Regions from separate parts of the Rossellomorea oryzaecorticis genome, predicted to be linked through region 2. Evidence: riboswitches for the same ligand, from Rfam matches in the RefSeq annotation. Region 2 holds a riboswitch; the other holds the start of a gene.
What was found. A riboswitch is a leader RNA that binds a small molecule or an ion and turns the genes downstream of it on or off. The one in region 2 is predicted to bind thiamine pyrophosphate.
Positions count from the first base shown of each region.

Region 1: another riboswitch for thiamine pyrophosphate. It lies ahead of thiT (energy-coupled thiamine transporter ThiT); the one in region 2 lies ahead of tenA (thiaminase II).

Region 1 is NZ_JBJOSA010000001.1:365,538-369,022, reverse strand. Features, by position in the region: gene ACKA06_RS01810 (histidine phosphatase family protein) at 1-431, shown strand, start outside; gene ACKA06_RS01805 (general stress protein) at 604-927, opposite strand; gene ACKA06_RS01800 (thioredoxin family protein) at 1,040-1,399, shown strand; gene ACKA06_RS01795 (hypothetical protein) at 1,647-1,946, shown strand; TPP riboswitch at 2,032-2,136, shown strand; gene thiT (energy-coupled thiamine transporter ThiT) at 2,205-2,801, shown strand; gene ACKA06_RS01785 (threonine/serine exporter family protein) at 2,920-3,485, shown strand, end outside.
Region 2 is NZ_JBJOSA010000005.1:16,234-19,718, reverse strand. Features, by position in the region: gene ACKA06_RS07565 (ABC transporter ATP-binding protein) at 1-383, opposite strand, end outside; gene ACKA06_RS07560 (ECF transporter S component) at 396-974, opposite strand; gene tenA (thiaminase II) at 975-1,676, opposite strand; TPP riboswitch at 1,792-1,900, opposite strand; gene ACKA06_RS07550 (response regulator transcription factor) at 1,961-2,560, opposite strand; gene ACKA06_RS07545 (sensor histidine kinase) at 2,562-3,485, opposite strand, start outside.

The DNA.
Region 1 (3,485 bases), on a different contig from region 2:
ATGATGTGGATCTGAACGGGATTGAATGGAAGTCCTGCTATTCGAGCAGCATGCAGCGAGCAGAAATCACGGCACGCAGCATCTACGACAGGGATATCATTTTCCTGGATGAATTAAGGGAGGTTCCGTTATCACCGCTCTTTCCTCCGAAGCTGAAGCTGCCGCTGTTCATTCATTTGCTCGGCATCCGCCTGGCTTGGTGGTTCAACCATCCGTCGCAGGCTGTAAGCAAGAAAGAGGTTCTGGAAAAGATAAATAAAGTCTTAGACAGGGTCATCTCAGAGAATCAGGACGTATTGATTGTAGGGCACGGCGGAGTGATGATGTTCATGAGAAAGGAACTGATCAGGCGCGGGTTTTCGGGTCCTGCATTCAGAAGGCCGCAAAATGGTGTGGTCTACCTTTTTGAAAAAGAAAATGAAAAAGGATGATCCCAACCCGCGGGCTCATCCTTTTGTTCATTATTAACTATATCACGCGGACCCCGGAGACGCTTCACAGAGTCTAAACACTCAAATCAAAACAGCCGGGCCGTTCAAGGAATCGATTTATCAAGCAGGATCAGCTAGGCCGTTGTGACGCCTAGAATTTTCGCGCCAAAAATCAATCCTGAACCAACAGCAAAATCTTGCCTTCATCCAGCTTTTCTTCGTACTGATCGGCTTCCTCTTTGGAAAAGCCCATCTCCTGAAGCTGGTTGCGCAGTTCGTCGCCTTTGCTTAAGATCATATTTCCGACAGCTGTACCGATGCCCGTTTCCCTTGCGCCGATTTCATTCGCGTTCGCATTGTCGGCCACACGCTCTGTGCGGTCATCGTCATGTGATAGTACATATAGGTTCTTTTTGCTTATGCCTTGAGAAGATAATTTTTCAACTTCAGAAATCAGTTCCTTATCATTGTAGAATTCCTTAACAGTTGGTTTCAAGTGAATCTCCTCCATAGTCATTTTCGTTTACAGTCGTTCTTTTCCCGTTTTGTAAAAAGATAAACATGGCCGCCTCGCGATTTCAGAAGGGCAGAATGGGGAATAGTTAACCATATCAGTTTATACAGAAAGGAAGGGATGGAAGGTGAAAGAGCAGCATACCCTTGAAGAAATAAAGAATACGATACATTCAGAAAAAATGGTGCTTTTATATATTTCACGGCCGAATTGCTCTGTGTGTCATGCTTTGCTGCCGCAGGTGGAAGAAGTGTTGAAAAAGTATCCAAGCATAAAAGCTGTACATGCGGATGCGGAAGAAGTTCCTGAGATTGCAGGAGAGTATTCTATTTTCACCGTACCTGTTTTGATTGTGTTTATCGAAGGGAAAGAGATGATGAGGAAGGCCCGATTTGTCCCGATCGATGAACTGGACAGCGGATTATCGAGGATGATCTCCGCTCTTGAAGATTAAACAAACGTTTGATTAAAAGAACCGGGTCCTTGCGCTGCAAGGGATGAGGGAGTTAAACGATCGTTTAAGATTATTCTGGAGGGCTGCCTCCTCGTGGCAGCCCCGTCCTGTCAGTAATAGTGACACTGCATGCTTATTCTAAAAACAGTTCAAAAAGTAGCTCTTTTGTCATGTCCTGCTGAATAGGTATATAATAGAGATAATACACGGAAGATTCAGAATTATTTCCGTAGGAAGGAGGGAATGGATGCTGAGGTTGTCCAGAGCAAGTAAAGTTACCATTTCAGTTGCTGCTATTATTCTATTTATCGCTGCCAACCAGATTACGTTTGTTCAACACTTTACTGCCCGAGCGGCCACCAAACTTTATGTGGGATGGAAGTATAACCATCTCGACCTTGAATACGAAGACGTGGAGTTTTCTCCGCAATTCGGCGATTACTCGGTTGCCTATAAAGATAAAGAAGGCAGAGTCTATGGTTTCATGGTTGCCCCTAAGTCGATGCCGGTTATCATCCTGCACGATCCGCTTAATGAAAGTCCTTGATCGTTTCCTTCAATTTCATGTCCGCAATTTCTTTTACTATTGGATGTTTTCGTGTATAATACGTACTGAATTATAATTTAATAAACGTGACCACAAGGGGAGCGATTTGCTGAGAGTGAACGGCACTGCCTGTTCTGACCCTTTGAACCTGTTAGTTAGTACTAGCGTAGGAATGTGGATGATATAGGATCACTATGCCTATTTGAATTGACTGACTCTCCCTTATGGTTTCGTTTTAAAAAAGGGGAGATTTTTTTTATGAAATCTTTAAGTTTGGTCGTCATGATCGAAGCTGCATTGATGGCTGCATTTGCGTTGATTCTGGACCTGCTGCCGTCGATTGATCTTTCGCCGAGTATTTCCATTTCGTTCTCGATGGTGCCTATCTTCATCCTGGCATTCCGAAGAGGGGTGAAAGCGAGCCTGCTGGCCGGATTTGTGTGGGGTGTCCTGCAGGTGGCGCTCGGCAATGCGTGGATTGTCACACCTGTTCAAATGATCATTGAGTATTTCATTGCCTTCACGTTCATTGGATTTGCGGGTGTCTTTGTCAACCGCATCCAGCAGTCACTGCGTTCCGAAAATAAATCCAAGGTGTATGCCTGGATTATCGCGGCAACCGTACTTGGAAGTGCGGCCCGTTATTTCTGGCATTTCATCGCCGGCTTCATTTTCTTTAAAGAGTATGCGCCGGAAGGCATGTCGCCGGTCCTGTTCTCACTTTTTGCAAACGGGGTGACGATGCTCGGTTCGGCAGTGTTGTGTTCAATCGTGCTTGTCCTCTTGAGTGCCACTGCTCCGCGCCTGATCAGGCAGGGTGTGAATGCACAGCATGATCAGCGGAAAGCTTCATAAATACGTGTAAGGCCAGCCGATCCCAAATCCGGGGTCGGTTTTTTCATGTCTTCATTGCTTAGAGGCACACTTATCCTATAAACTATACCTATTCAAAAAATGCGCATGGAGAGATCTTATGGAAGCAAAAATGATAAGAAGGTATGACATAATGGAAGTTTGTCTGCTGGCAGGAAAGATCATGCTGCAGAGCGGGGCGGAAACGTATCGGGTCGAGGATACGATGATGAGGATTGCGGCTTCCTACGGGATCAAAGAATCGCACAGCTATGTGACACCGACCGGGATCATCTTTTCCATCGAAACGGATGAACCGACCAAAACCAAGCTGATCCGCATCAATGAGCGGTCGACCGATCTTGAAAAAGTCACCCTTGTGAACGGGATTTCAAGGAAGATCAGCGAGGGCTTATACAGCATAGAAGAGGCTTACAGCGAGCTGGAGGAACTTGAGAAATCGGATCATTCCTATTCCTTTTTGGTTCAGGTTTTTGCCGCATCAATCGCGAGCGGATGTTTTCTGATTATGTTCCTTGGAAGATGGGATGATTTTATCCCAGCGTTCATTACGGGAGGTGCCGGCTATATGAGTGTCGTGTATTTGCATCGGTTCGTACCGATTAAATTCTTTGCAGAGTTCCTTGCGTCGTTCATTATCGGGATTCTATCCTTTATGTTTGTCCA
Region 2 (3,485 bases):
GAAATCTTGATATGGGGGTTCTGAAAGTTCAAACCCACTTTTTGAAGCAGTTCCTGAATGATTTCATCCATATTTTCTCTCGGTACATTCAGATTTTCAAGGACGAATGCCATCTCCTCGTCCACATAAGGCATGCAAAACTGCGCGTCCGGATCTTGGAACACATAACCCCAGGAGGAAGGATATGAAATGGATGATACTTTCATCGGCACTTCATACGAATGGGGGATCAGCCCCGCACATACGTTAAGCAGCGTTGATTTTCCGCATCCGGAAGGACCGAGGAGAAGGACCTTCTCCCCCTGACCGATCGAAAGTGATAAATCTTTAAACAGTAATTGCTTTTCTCCCTGAAACTTCAACCTTAATTTCTTGATCTCCACTGCGACTCACACCTATCTGTCAAGAGCTTCGTAATCTTCTTTTTCTGCAGGTCTCACAAGGCTTGTCACACCCGTTCGTTCCAGGGCCTTCACAAGATAGAAAGCCCCCATTCCAGATATCAATATCGAACCAAGTAATCTTGCCCCCAGGAATAAAAGCAGATTCCATACAGCCAGATCTCCTATATAGCCTTTGTAACTATCCATTAAGATCGATCCAAATGCTGACATCACAGCAGCGAGACTAATGATGAACAGGCTGTTTCGTTTATACTTAGTAACAAAGAATACCGCCTCAGCAAATAACCCCTGCACAACCCCGAAAAGGAGGACCTCAAGTCCCCATTCCGATCCCATTAGAAATTCACCGGATGAAGCCGCAATCTCGGCGAGCAGGGCGACGCCAGGCTTACGGATGATCAAGAATGCAACCGTTGCTGCCATGAACCACATCCCATAGATGAGTTGATCTGCGTGCAGGCCAAATGGCTTTATCATGTTGTATAAAGGGCCCCAGACTTTGTAAATAATACCGAATCCGATCGAGATGACAACCGTGACCAAAATGTCCGTCAATTTCAGCTTTGCCATTTACTTCACCTGCTTTCCTGTATTTTTCATGAGGTGGTATTCAAATGGCCATTCTTCCATGGAGTAGGCCATTTCCCAGAATTGGAGCTCATATATACTGCTGATCATAAATAGCTCTTTCATCAAAGCTTTTTCTTCCTCAGATGCTTTTTCAGCCAGCTGATCCAACCGATTGATTTGCTCTTTCACCAGCTCTCCGAACCATTCACCGCCATAAGCTGAAATCCATTCCTTATAAATCGGTTCATCAGGAGTAAACATGTTAAGGCGCTCCCCGACTTCATGGTAAAGCCAATAACAGGGCAGGATTGCAGCGAGAATTTCTTTTAGCCCTCCGAATTGTGCTGCCCTGTACATATGGGAAGTATAAGCGTAGGCGGTCGGAGAAGGCTTGAATCGTTTCTTTTCCTCCTCTGTAATACCAAGTTGAACAGAGAATGTTTCATGCAGGGATAATTCTGCTTCATTCGTTCCCTGTGCGTGAGCTGCCATTCTTGATGTCGTATGTAAATCTGGTGCTTTGGCAGCTCCCAATGATTGGACCCTTGAAAAGTGAGATAAATAATACGCATCCTGCAGGATGTAGTAACGGAAGTTGTCGAGCGGCAGCGTACCGTCCCCGATCCCTCTTACAAACGGGTGATTAAAGCTCGCCTCCCAGACCTCATCGACTTCTTTCCTTAATTCATTTGAAAATGTCATCATAGACTCTCCTTTTCCACGACGACCCATCTCAGGGAAAAATAAAAAGCCACTTTCCATACGCAAAAAGCGAACAGAAAGTGGCTTGAAAAGGCATCACACCAAAATAATATGTAACCTTCAAACACCACTTCCCTACGCTGGTCTCAACCAGATCAGGTTCAAAGGGTCTTAAAGTCACACTTTAATCTCAGCCTTCATGAAAGGCACCCCTAGTGGATCGTCATATGAAATTTTGAATTCGATGTTATCGTAACATGAATATATTTCTTGTCAATCTTTTTTTACTTGAACCAGCCTTTTTCTTTGGAATGTGTAATGGCTTCAATGCGATTTTTCACTTCGAGCTTATCAAGGATGGTGGAAATGTAGTTACGTACCGTTCCTGTCTTCAATTGGAGTTCATCGGCGATTTCTTTTGTGTTTTTTCCATCTGCCACCAATTCCAGCACCTCTTTCTCCCGGTCAGTCAAAGGATTCTCTTCACTGTACATATCATCCATCAATTCAGGGGCATACATTCTTTTCCCCTGCATGACAAGTCGAATGGAGGTTGCCAGCTCTTCACTGGGGCTGTCCTTCAATAAATAGCCTTTAACCCCGGCTTTGATTGCCCGCTGAAAGTAACCGGAACGGGCAAATGTCGTCAGAATGATGACTTTGCATTCTTCCCCTTTTAATTCTTCCGCTGCTTCAAGCCCTGTTTTCTCGGGCATTTCAATATCCATCATACATATATCAGGCTTCAGTCGGCGGACGAGGGAAATCGCTTCTTCCCCATTGCTCGCCTTCCCCACTACTTCAAGGTCATCTTCCAAATCAAGCAATGATCCCAAAGCGCCGAGCATCATGCGCTGATCTTCTGCGATTACGATGCGAATCATCTTAATCCCTCCCTATCTGCTTGATTACTTTTGGCACTCTCATGATCAGTATCGTGCCTTTATCGGAAATGATATCGAGCGTCCCGTTTACAAAGTCCAGACGCTCCTCCATCCCTCTTAATCCGCAGCCTCTCGACAAGTCTTTATCCTTGCTGAGACCGATGCCATTGTCTTTTACCTTTATCGTCAGTTCATTGTCATGATCTTCGATGGTTATTTCACATAAATCCGCCTTGCTGTGTTTCACGACGTTTGTGACGGCTTCTTTCAGGCACATGCTCAATATATTTTCAAGAAAGAGTGATGTGGCTGGTATAGGGGTTTCTTCATCTATGATCAATTCAATATCTGCCGCTTTAAGGATCTGTTTGATTCTGACCATTTCATCTTCCAGACGAATCCCGCGCATTTGTGAGACCATCGTCCTAACCTCAGAAAGTGCTGTCCTCGCTGTTTGCTGCACATCTTTCAACTCTTCTTTTGCCTGTTCGGGATCTTTGTGAATCAGTTTCCGAGCCAAGTCACTTTTTAAACCTATGAGGGACAGCTTTTGCCCTAACGTATCATGCAGATCCCTTGCTATCCGCTGTCTTTCCTCTTGTTTGACAAGTTCTGATATCCGTTTATTCGCATCTTCCAGCTTTTCTTCAAGCCAACCTTGTTTGTTGCGATTGTATATGTTGAAAGGAAGCAGGATTACACTGATCCAGATAATCAGGATGAACGGTATTTGGGAAAGAAAGAGAGCTGCCTGTTCAACGAATTTATAGTTGATCGATGCAGTTGTAAGTACAAGGTGAATAACATACAGCGTCAAGAAAGCGATTCGATTTTTTATATTCCCGTTATAGTAAGCTATGTAAAATGCAAAATAAATAAAATTAAACTGAATGGTCATCGTGATGGAAATGGCAATTAATAATGA